Regions from separate parts of the Paraburkholderia sp. FT54 genome, predicted to be linked through region 1. Evidence: predicted binding sites of a transcription regulator. Region 1 holds the regulator's gene; the other holds the start of a gene.
What was found. The regulator LexA, encoded in region 1, represses DNA repair genes until DNA is damaged. The targets are predictions, from matches to a motif close to ACTGTATNNNNATACAGT.
Positions count from the first base shown of each region.

Region 1 (5,714 bases):
TAGTGCACTGCGGCATTGGCATGCGTGCGACCCCGGGCAGCGCGCGCACCTGTTTAGGGCGTCGTTGAGATGCAGTGAGCGCGCAGTTAGCGTTTTCCATCCCTTGCAACCTGAATTGCGGCGCACCATGATTAATTCAGATCGCGCGTCCCGCGCGAAGGGAGAAAATCATGGCGAGCTACCAGAAGATCCTGCTGTGCTACGACGGCTCGCGCGAAGGCCGCAAAGCACTACGCTGCGGCGCCGACCTGGCGTTGGATCTGAAAGCGGAAACGCACTTGTTGTCGGTGGTCGACATGCGTTCGAGTATCGCGCAAAGCGCGGGCCTGCTGACCGATGTGGCGTGCGGCAGTTTCGAGAAGACCGCACGCGACATCCTGCAGGAAGGCGTGGACTGGCTCACCGAGCGAGGCGTTACCGCACAGGGGCATTTCGCATTCGGTCATCCGATCGACGAGATCGCGAACCTCGCCAATGAATTGCATGTCGACCTGGTCGTGGTCGGCCACCGCTGCCGCACGGGTTTGTCGCGCTGGTGGATGGGTGCGGGCAATACGCCGCTACTCGACCGTGTCTCGTGCAGCATTCTGGTGGCCTGTTCTTCCGCGCAGGAACAGCAGCAAGTGGCGGCTTGACGGGTGGTGGTCGTTTGCAGCGCGGCTGACTAATGGCCTCGGCCTGACGACATTGGGCGGGTGGCTTTGACGTCGCAATGGAGTCGTCGCACGACTCTCCGGGAATTGGCGCGGCCAGATGATGCCGCGCCAAACAAAGCGGACGTCCCGTGATCACTCGTTAAGGTTGACCGCGGCCAGCTTCCAGGTAAATGCACCCTCGCGCTGAAAAATCGCCGAGTAATGCGCGTCGCCGGCGCCATGCTGGTAGGTGACCACGAACTCGTTGATGCCGCGATAGCCCGCCGTGGTTTGCGGCGGTTGTGGTGGCGCGGCGTTGGCATTGCCATTGGGTGCGTTGCCGGCCGTGGGCGCTGCCGGCGCTGGCGCGGGCGAAGTCGCAGCGGCGTCCGGCGGATTGTTCGCGGCGGGCGGCGCGGGCGGCCGCTCGCCCGGATCGCCGCGCGGCGGCATGCCGTTCAGCAAGGCCGCCACGCCGTCCGGTGTGGCATAGGCATCCACGAGCGGACCAATCAACGCGACGCCGATCATCGCGCCAATCGCGGCCAACGGATTCCCGTTGCCATGCGCGTCAAGCCGGCGCGTCAGCAAGCCGGCGACCTGCTGCTTCAGGCTCTCACGCAATGCGGGGAAATCAACGTATTGATTGACGGTTTGCGCGTCGCGCGCGTCGGCAGCGCGTTTGAGATTGTTCAGCGCGATGTACGGTGACGCGTAAGCGAACCCCAGCGCGGCGATGACTACAATCACGATCAGCGTGATGATCAGCGGCCGGGTAGCACCGCCCTTGGTGCCGCTTTTGGTAAGTTGCGGAACTGCCATCGAGTGAGACTCTCCATCAGGTGTGATCTAACGTGGACCGCGGCCACGCGAAAACGATCCCACGCAATGCAATCTCTTGCCGTCCGGTTCAAGACTCGCCGAGTGCCATCAAGACAGATCAAGACTCGAATACCGCGCCATGCACGTTGGCCTCGTCGGCGATGCAGCGGTCGATCATGCGGCATACGGCTTCCATCGTGCCGACCATGATGAGACGCGACGGTCCGTGATAAACACGCACCGGTGCGCGACGCGCCGGTTCAGCCGTATTCAAACCCGAATTCAACGACACGCGGGCAAACGCCGGCAACGACGACGGCAGGCTCGGCACAGCGTCGGGCGAATCGAACAGCGACGGCGTGCTGAGCGTGGCCGCCTCGATCAATGAGCAGGGTACCAGCTTGCGAAGATGGCGCAGACGACCGAACTGGCGAAAGGGCAGCAGGCGGGCAAGACGTTCCATGAGACTCTCCAGACAATGCAGCGTTGATGCGGCGTTGGCGCGGCGTTTTATTTTGTCGAACGAGCGGGAGGGTCAAAACTCGCCGGGGCGAATGAGCCCCACGGCGATGCCTTCCAGCGCGAACTCCGCACTGCCGGTTTCAACGAAGATGTTTTCGTAATCGGGGTTCTCGGCGATCAGTTCGAGCCCGTTCGGCCGGCGCTTCAGGCGCTTGACCGTGACGTCGTCGCCCAGCCGGGCAATGATGATCTGGCCGTCTTTGGCTTCGCTGCGCTTTTGCACCGCGAGCAGGTCGCCGTCGAAGATGCCCGCGTCGCGCATGGACAGTCCGCGCACCTTGAGCAGGTAATCGGGCTTGCTCGAGAACAGCGCCGGGTCGCACGCGTAGTGCTGCGAGATATGTTCCTGCGCGAGAATCGGACTGCCCGCGGCCACCCGTCCGATCAGCGGCAGCGACAGTTGCATGATGCTGGCGTGCGGCAACGTGAACTGGTACGGCGAATCTTCCGGGCCGGCCAGCAGGCGAATGCCGCGCGACGCGCCGGCCGCGAGTTCGATCACGCCCTTGCGAGCGAGCGCGCGCAGATGCTCTTCTGCCGAGTTGGCCGAGCTGAAACCCAGCTCGGCGGCGATCTCCGCGCGGGTGGGCGGAAAGCCGGTGCGTTCGATAGCCCGGCGGATCAGATCGAAAACCTGCTGCTGTCGTGCGGTGAGTTTGGTCATGGCGCCACTGTATGTATGAACAGGTGACTGTATTTTTATACAGTATTCGGCGCAATTCAAGCTTTACTTTAAGTTCGCGGTGAAGGACGGCGTTCGAGCGTCGTCAAGCGACGCTTGAACACCCGTTTTCATGCCGCAACGCCTTATCTAGCTGTCATTACCACTTTTGCGTATTAAAGAATGAAGAAACATTATTTTTAATGATGAAAGCCCTTCGATAGACTGGCCTCCAGTTGACGTTCATGTGCACGTGACCGCGACGCAATAAGACACCACACGCTGTTTCAGCGGACACAACGCGGAGAAAGTTGACATGAATCACCAAGGTACGGGGCTGGCAGGCAGGACGAAGAAACTGATCGCGGCGCTCGCGTTGGGCGCGGCGAGCGCGCTCGGCGTGATGGCGCAGGCGCATGCCGCCGACACGACGCTGCTGAATGTCTCCTACGACCCGACGCGCGAGCTGTATCAGGAGGTCAATCAGGCGTTCGGCAAGGAATGGAAGGCGAAGACGGGTGAGACGATCACCTTCAAGCAGTCGCACGGCGGCTCGGGCGCCCAGGCGCGCTCGGTGCTCGACGGCCTGCAGGCCGACGTCGTGACGCTCGCGCTCGCTTACGACATCGACGCGCTGGCCAACAAGGGTTTGCTGGACAAGGGCTGGCAAAAGCGTTTGCCGGATAACGCGTCGCCGTACACGTCGACGATCGTGTTTCTGGTGCGCAAGGGCAACCCGAAGCACATCAAGGATTGGGACGATCTGACCAGGCCGGGCGTGTCCATCGTCACGCCGAATCCGAAGACATCGGGCGGCGCGCGCTGGAACTACCTCGCGGCGTGGGCGTATGCGGAGCATCAACCGGGCGGCAATGACCAGAAGGCCAAGGAATTCGTCGGCAAGCTCTACAAGAATGCCGGCGTGCTGGATTCGGGCGCGCGCGGCGCGACCACCAGCTTCGTGCAACGCGGTATCGGCGACGTGCTGATCGCATGGGAAAACGAAGCGTTCCTGTCGCTGAAGGAGTTCGGTCCGGACAAGTTCGAGATCGTGGTGCCGTCGGTCAGCATTCTGGCGGAGCCGCCGGTGGCGGTGGTGGACAAGGTGGTCGACAAGCACGGCACGCGCAAGCTGGCCGAGGCGTATCTGAACTTTCTGTATAGCGAGCAGGGCCAGGAGATCGCGGCGAAGAACTTCTACCGTCCGCGTTCGAACAAGGTGCCGGCCGAGCTGACCGCCAAGTTTCCGAAGCTGAAGCTGTACACCGTGGACGATTCGTTCGGCGGCTGGGCCAACGCGCAGAAGACGCACTTTGCCGACGGCGGCGTGTTCGATTCGATCTATCAACCGCAGTAACGCACAGGCACGAACAGGCCTCTGCCGTCACCGGCGTTGGCAAGAAAACGGCGCGGCAACGCGTCACTCCCGAGCGCGCCCATGGGCGCGCTTTTGGCCGCCGGGCCCGGCGACCGGCAACACGAGCATCAACCTGAACGAGTAACGAGCATGACGACGTTGACTTTCCGAAAACCGAGCGCGTTGCCCGGTTTTGGCCTGACACTCGGCATCACGGTGGCTTATCTGAGCCTCGTGGTGCTGATTCCGCTTGCGGCGACCTTTCTCAAGACAGCGACGCTCGACTGGAGCCAGTTCGTGCGGGCGGTGAGCTCGCCACGCGTGCTCGCGTCGTATCGCCTGACGTTCTTTTCCGCGCTCGGCGGCGCGCTGATCAACGCGGTGTTCGGCTTTCTGGTCGCGTGGGTGCTGGTGCGCTACACGTTTCCGTTCAAGCGCATCGTCGATGCCGTGGTCGATCTGCCGTTCGCGCTGCCCACCTCGGTCGCCGGCATTTCGCTCGCGGCCGTGTACGCGGGTAACGGCTGGATCGGGCAGTTCCTCGAACCGCTCGGCCTGAAGATCGCGTTCACGCCGGCGGGCGTGCTGGTCGCGCTGACCTTCATCGGTTTGCCGTTCGTCGTGCGCACGGTGCAGCCGGTGCTCGAAGAGTTCGAGCGCGAACAGGAAGAGGCGGCTGCGTGCCTGGGCGCCTCGCGCTGGCTGACGTTTCGCCGTGTGGTGTTGCCGGCGGTGTTTCCGGCTTTGCTGACGGGTTTCGCGCTGGCTTTCGCGCGCGCGCTCGGCGAGTACGGTTCGGTGATCTTCATCGCCGGCAATGTGCCGATGAAGTCGGAGATCACGTCGCTGCTCATCATCACCAAGCTCGAACAATACGACTATGCGGGCGCGACGGCGCTGGCGGTGGTGATGCTGGTCGTGTCGTTCCTGATGCTGCTCTTCATCAATACCTTGCAGTGGTTTTTGCAGCGCCGCACTAGCCGTGGCGGAGCGGGTCCGGCGCCTGCCGTTGCGAGTGTCGCCGCGATTGGTGTCGGCGGAGGTGCGCAATGAGCCGCGACTCCGTGAAGAATGCAGGTGCATCAGCCGCTGCCGTAGCCGTGGCGCCGCGCGCGCCGCTGAACGTTGCGCGCCGGCCCGATCCGGTCACCGAACCGCCCGTCGTGCGCTGGATCCTGACCGGCGTCGCGCTGCTGTTTCTCGCGCTGTTTCTCGTGGTGCCGCTCGTCGCTGTGTTCTATCAGGCATTGAACAAGGGGCTCGGTTTCTATCTGGAATCGCTCGCCGATCCGGACGCGCTCTCGGCGATCAAGCTCACCGTGATCACCGCCGCGATCGCGGTGCCGCTGAACCTCGTATTCGGTCTCGCGGCTTCATGGTGTATCGCCAAGTTCGATTTCCGCGGCAAGGCGTTGCTGACCACGCTGATCGATCTGCCGTTCTCGGTGTCGCCGGTGATCTCCGGTTTGATTTATGTGCTGATGTTCGGCGCGCAGGGCTGGTTCGGCCCGTGGCTGCAGGACCACAACGTGCAGATCATTTTCGCGGTGCCGGGCATCGTGATGGCGACGATCTTCGTGACATTCCCATTCGTCGCGCGTGAACTGATTCCGCTGATGCAGGCACAAGGCAACGACGAAGAAGAAGCCGCGCATGTGCTCGGCGCGTCGGGCTGGCAGATTTTCCGCCGCGTCACGCTGCCCAACGTCAAATGGGG
Region 1 is NZ_CP134195.1:2,424,788-2,430,501, reverse strand. Features, by position in the region: gene RI103_RS11310 (universal stress protein) at 171-635, shown strand; gene RI103_RS11305 (DUF2939 domain-containing protein) at 789-1,457, opposite strand; gene RI103_RS11300 (hypothetical protein) at 1,576-1,920, opposite strand; gene lexA (transcriptional repressor LexA) at 1,993-2,643, opposite strand; gene RI103_RS11290 (sulfate ABC transporter substrate-binding protein) at 2,957-3,997, shown strand; gene cysT (sulfate ABC transporter permease subunit CysT) at 4,148-5,050, shown strand; gene cysW (sulfate ABC transporter permease subunit CysW) at 5,047-5,714, shown strand, end outside.

Region 2 (5,714 bases), on a different replicon from region 1:
TCACCAAACCCTTTTCGTTCCTCGAACTGGTCGAGCGGCTGCACGCGCTGGCACGCCGCACCCGTTCGCAGGAATCGACACTGATTTCCGTCGGCGATCTGTTCGTCGATCTGATCGGCCGGCGCGCGACCCGCGACGGTGTGCGGCTCGATCTGACCGCTAAGGAATTCCAGTTGCTCAGCGTGCTGGCGCGCCGGCAAGGCGACATTCTGTCGAAGACGGCCATTACCGAACTCGTCTGGGACGTCAATTTCGACAGTCATACGAACGTGGTCGAGACCGCGATCAAACGATTGCGCGCCAAGCTCGACGGCCCGTTCCCCTCGAAACTGCTGCATACCGTGCGCGGCATGGGTTACGTGCTGGAAGTGCGCGAAGAGGCGGAGCAGTCATGAACCGCTCGATCGCCCGGCGCCTCGCGTTGATGTTCGCGTTCGTCGCGCTGTTCGTGTTCACGCTGGTCGGCACGGGGCTCTTTCTGGTGCTGCGCACGCAGCTCGAACACCATTTGCGCGAGTCGCTCGACGATCGCACGCAGATTGCGCGCATCATCGTCTATCACGCCGTGACGCCGGATAAGTGGCGCATGGCGCGTGAAAAGCTCACCGACATGACGCCGCACGACGGCAGCATCGTGTACGCGGTGTCGAGCACGGATCCGTATTTCCACTACGGCACACCGGTCGACGGTTCGCTGGTCACGCGCTGGGCGGGCGGCTATGCGCGCGTGACGCCGGCCGGCGGCGAGGACATGCTGACTTCGACGGCGACCATCCCGGCTTATGGCGCGCGTCCGGCGGTGCAATTGCAGGTGGCCGCGAGCTATTCGCCCAATGTGCGCACCATGCGCGTGTTCGGTTCGGCGCTCGCCGCGCTGTCGGCGCTCGGCAGTCTCGCCGTGCTGTTGCTCAGCTATTCGGTGACGCGGCTCGGCCTCGCGCCGCTCACGCGCCTCACGCGCGACGCTTCCACCGTGAGTCCGAACAACCGCTCGCAGCGCCTGAATACGGCCTCGCTGCCGCCCGAACTGAACGACCTGGCCAACTCCTTCAACGGCGCACTCGAGCGGCTCGACGGCGCATATGGCCGCCTCGAATCGTTCAATGCGGACGTGGCCCATGAACTGCGCACGCCAGTGACGATTCTGATCGGGCAGACGGAAGTGGCGTTGACACGCAATCGCTCGGTCGACGATCTGCGCCATACGTTGCAATCGAATCTCGAAGAATTCGAGCGCATGCGGGCGATCATCAACGACATGCTGTTCCTCGCCCGCGCCGACCAGGGCGAACGCGCAACGGGCCTCATCGACGTGTCGCTGGCCGCGGAGGTCGCGCATACGCTGGAGTTTCTGGAGATACCGCTCGAGGAAGCGCAGGTGCGCGCGCAATTGCGCGGCGACGCCATGGCGCGCGTGAACCGCTCGCTGTTCGGCCGGGCCTGCGCGAACCTGTTGATGAACGCCATCCAGCATTGCGAGCCGGACGCCGAGATCAGCGTGACGATCGTGAGTGACCAGGATCAGGTGCGCGTCGCGGTCGCCAACCCCGGTGAGCCGATCGCGCCGGATGTGCTCGAACATCTGTTCGACCGGTTCTATCGCGCGGAGGTCTCGCGCACGAACAGCCGCGAAAACCATGGACTGGGTCTCGCGATCGTCAAGGCGATTGCGGAGATGCATCGCGGCACCGTGTCGGCGCAAAGCGCGCACGGCATCAACACCTTTGCGTTCTCGGTCGCGGCGGTCTCGCCGATGGAAGCCGGCATGCCGCCGGCGCGCTCGACGAACGCGAGTGCGAAGCCTGACGGAGCCGGTTATTCGTCGCTGGCGAAAGGCAAGTCGGCCTGAACCGGCAGACGCCGCACTGCGGCAGCACTGCGCTCGCCGGCATCAACGCGCTGACGCGCAGGCCGAGGCGCCGCAGCTTGCGCGCTCAATGTCGCCCAACCTGGGTGTTTGAGTCGTTGTTGGCAGGTCGGAATACATCTGCTCGGTAGAGAACCCCGTGTGCTAAAAATCCAGTGTGAACTGAGGCGACTCGTTGCTTTTCCTCGCTCCTCCGCTTTGGAGACTGCCCGCCTTGACCCCCAACAGCCTGATGGATTTAACGAGGTCAACCCGTTTCAGACACTGGGTCGCCGCGTGACGCAACGCCTTGGCATCCGCAATAGGTTCTGGGAGCGTGACGTCACGCGTTACTGTCTGAAAGTCGCTGAAGCGCAGCTTGATTCCGATTTTCCGTGCGAGATAGCCCTTTCGCTGTAAATCCAGCGCCACCTGCTCGCATAAACGGGTAAATGCGGAACCGAGTTCCTGCCTGTGCCGCACAGCGTGCAGGTCTTGCTCGAATGTGGTCTCCCGGCTCATCGAGACAGGCTCGCTATAAGTCACCACCGGCCTATTATCTAGCCCGTGAGAAACCCTGCGAAGCCACGATCCGTAACTCCGGCCGAACTGTTCGATCAGCCATTGCTCGCTGCATGCGGCAATTTCGCCGATGGTCGTTATTCCCAGAGACGCAAGCCTGGCGTTGGCCTTCGGCCCAATACCGTTGATTTTTCCGGCAGCCATTGGCCAGATCTTGGCTTGCAAATCCTCAAGCCGCAGGATCGTGATGCCGTCGGGCTTTTGCATGTCGGAACATAGCTTGGCCAGGAGTTTGTTTGGCGCAATGCCGACTGAACATGTGAGGCTGGTCGCCTCGAAGACGGCGGATTTCAGGTTCCGTGCAATGTGCTCCGATTCGTCATTCAAGAGCGATAGATCGGCGTACACCTCATCGATTCCCACGTCCTCGATAATCGGACTGACGGATCGAACTGCTTCCTTGAACAGTCGTGAGTAGGTTCGGTAGAGGTCGAAGTTCACCGGAAGGAGAATGGCATTCGGCGCCAGTCGGGCCGCCTTCATCGCGGGCATTCCAGAGTGAACTCCGAGCGCTCGTGCTTCGTAGGTGGCGGTCGTCAAGACGCCTCTGCCCGTATAGTCGCGTAACCTCGAGAATTCACGCGTGCCATCCGCGTTCGTACGGGGCGCATCCGAACGACGGCCGGCAACCACCATGGCCTGGCCTCGCAGTTCTGGATACTGCGAAAGTTCACACGACGCAAAGAATGCGTCCATGTCAATGTGGGCTACGCGCCTGTCATCTGGCATGCCTTGATACTCGAAAATTGCGTTCACTCTCTAGCCTGGCTCACACGGCGTTCATCGACAGCTTTCGGTGATGAACGTCGACACAGCGATAAGTCGCGCTCCGCTGCGCAAATACCTAGACTGTACATTCATACAGTGTTTTTGTCAGGTCATGGACCCGCTTTGGCAATACAAATGGCGAGTCACGCAAAGCGTCGTTCCCGAAACCATTGCGGCAACCCATTGCGAAACTCTGCGCGGCCTCCAGCAAGCCTTCATGCCCGATGCGTCCCATTTTCGGACAAGCCGCGGGCCCGCACCCACACCAAGCGTCCGATTTTGCGACAGTACCCCGGCACGCGAGCCATCCGGTCGTTGTGAATAACGCTGCTTCCCATGCTCACGTGCCTTCTTCGGGCGGCGTGATCGATTTCTCCTCCGATGGCATGGACATTGCCTAGTCTGCATTGGCCGCGCGCAAAAGCGCCGCGCTTACTGTTCGTGGGTTTGCCGGCCAACATAAACGGAGGAGACAAAGTGAAAGCTGCTGTGCTGCATCAGTACGACGAGTCGTTGACTCGCGAAGAATTCGTGCGCTACGAAGACGTCGACGATCCGAAGATCGAGCGACCCACTGATGTCATCGTCCGGATTGGTGGTGCCGGTGTGTGCCGCACCGATCTGCACGTCGTGGAAGGCATCTGGCGCAGCAAGGTCGATGTGAAGTTGCCCTACATCATGGGCCACGAAAACGCTGGCTGGGTTGAAGAGGTGGGCCGCGGTGTGGAGAGTGTCAAGGTCGGCGACCCGGTCATCTGCCATCCCCTCGTGACGAGCGGACATTGCCTCGCCTGCCGGCGTGGCGATGATATGCATGCCACGGAGAGCCGCTTTCCCGGCATCAACGCCAACGGCGGCTACGCGCAATATCTGCTGACCGGCGAACGCTCGCTGATCCAGTTGCCGAAATCGCTCGCGCCGAAGGACGTCGCACCGTATACCGACGCCGGCCTGACCGCGTACCGCGCTGCAAAGAAAGCGTCGCGCCATTTGCTCCCCGGTCAATTCGCCGTCGTGATCGGCGCCGGTGGTCTGGGGCATATCGGCATCCAGGTGCTGAACGCGCTTTGCGCGGCGGAAATCATCGTAGTCGACCGCTCCGAAGTTGCGTTGCAGCTTGCGAAGGATTGCGGCGCGCATCACACGGTCAAGGGCGATGGTGATGAAGTGGAGCGCGTACTCGAACTGACGGGCGGCAACGGCGCCGAAGCGGTCATCGATTTTGTCGGCGAAGGCGACGCCATCGCAAAGGGCCTCGCCATGACGCGCAACGCGGGCTTCTACTACATCGTTGGCTACGGTGGAAAGATCGAGTTGCCGACCATCGACATGATCACCAGCGAGAAGACCATCGTCGGCAACCTGGTGGGCACCTATCCCGAACTCGTCGAACTGATGGCGCTCGCCGACCGTGGCCTCGTTCATCTGTCGACCCGGGAATATCGTCTGAGCGAGGCGAACCAGGCACTCAAGGATCTGCACCACGGCAAGGTCAAAGGCCGGGCAGTGTTGATTCCGTAGATGCCTCGACGGGCGTACCTCAACGTGGAGATCGCCGTGACTGTGGAGCGTGACGCCGCCTCGCTTTTCGAGCGCATGCGTCTGGTTATTGCACTGACCGAAGTCAATTCCCACCACCTGCGCGGAGAAAGCAGGCGCGCGGGCGCGGAGATCGAACTGGCGTGCGCACTCGCTTGCGAGATGCGCGACGGTGTCTCGCCAGAAACAACGTCGCATATCGAGCAATTGCGCGAGCGTCTCGGCGAGGCCGAAAACGTGTTGCGGGCGATCGAATCCGAACGGGAGCGGCTTGCGAACGAGCTGGCCCGATTGGACAGTCGAGCGTCGTCTGAGACACAAGGGGGCTGGCAATGAATCGGATTCCGGTTACGGTGCTCACCGGCTTTCTCGGCGCGGGCAAGACCACGCTGCTCAATCGCATTCTGCGCGAGCAACACGGCCGGCGCTATGCGGTGATCGTCAACGAATTCGGCGCGATCGGCATTGACGGCGGTCTTGTCGTCGGCGCGGAAGACGAGGTCATCGAATTGAACAACGGTTGTGTCTGTTGCAAGGTGCGCGGCGATCTGATTCGCGTGGTGGCGGCCCTGGTCAAGCGTAAGGATGGCTTCGACGGGATCCTGATTGAAACGTCGGGTCTGGCCGATCCCGCGCCGGTGGTGCAAACCTTCTTTATCGACGATGAGATCCGGCAGCGCACGCGGCTCGACAGCGTAATCTGCGTGGCCGATGCCGCGCATTTGCAGGCGCGCCTCGCAGACAGCCGCGAGGCCGCGGAGCAACTCGCGCAGGCCGACATCGTACTGATCAACAAGATCGACCTCGTCGATCCGGCCGGTCTCGCTTCGGTTCAGGAGGCCGTGCGGCGCATCAACCCGACTGTGGAATGGCGGACCAGCGTGCGCTGCGAAATACCGCTTGCCGCGCTGCTCGATCGCGGGGCGTTCGATCTCAAGCGCATGGCGCTTGCCACCTCGGCGGGTGAGGCGGGTGAATC
Region 2 is NZ_CP134196.1:2,016,303-2,022,016, reverse strand. Features, by position in the region: gene RI103_RS28615 (heavy metal response regulator transcription factor) at 1-395, shown strand, start outside; gene RI103_RS28610 (heavy metal sensor histidine kinase) at 392-1,849, shown strand; gene dinB (DNA polymerase IV) at 2,012-3,157, opposite strand; gene RI103_RS28600 (NAD(P)-dependent alcohol dehydrogenase) at 3,674-4,717, shown strand; gene RI103_RS28595 (hypothetical protein) at 4,742-5,071, shown strand; gene RI103_RS28590 (GTP-binding protein) at 5,068-5,714, shown strand, end outside.
Region 2: the regulator LexA is predicted to act here: its motif matches at 3,277-3,294, upstream of dinB (DNA polymerase IV).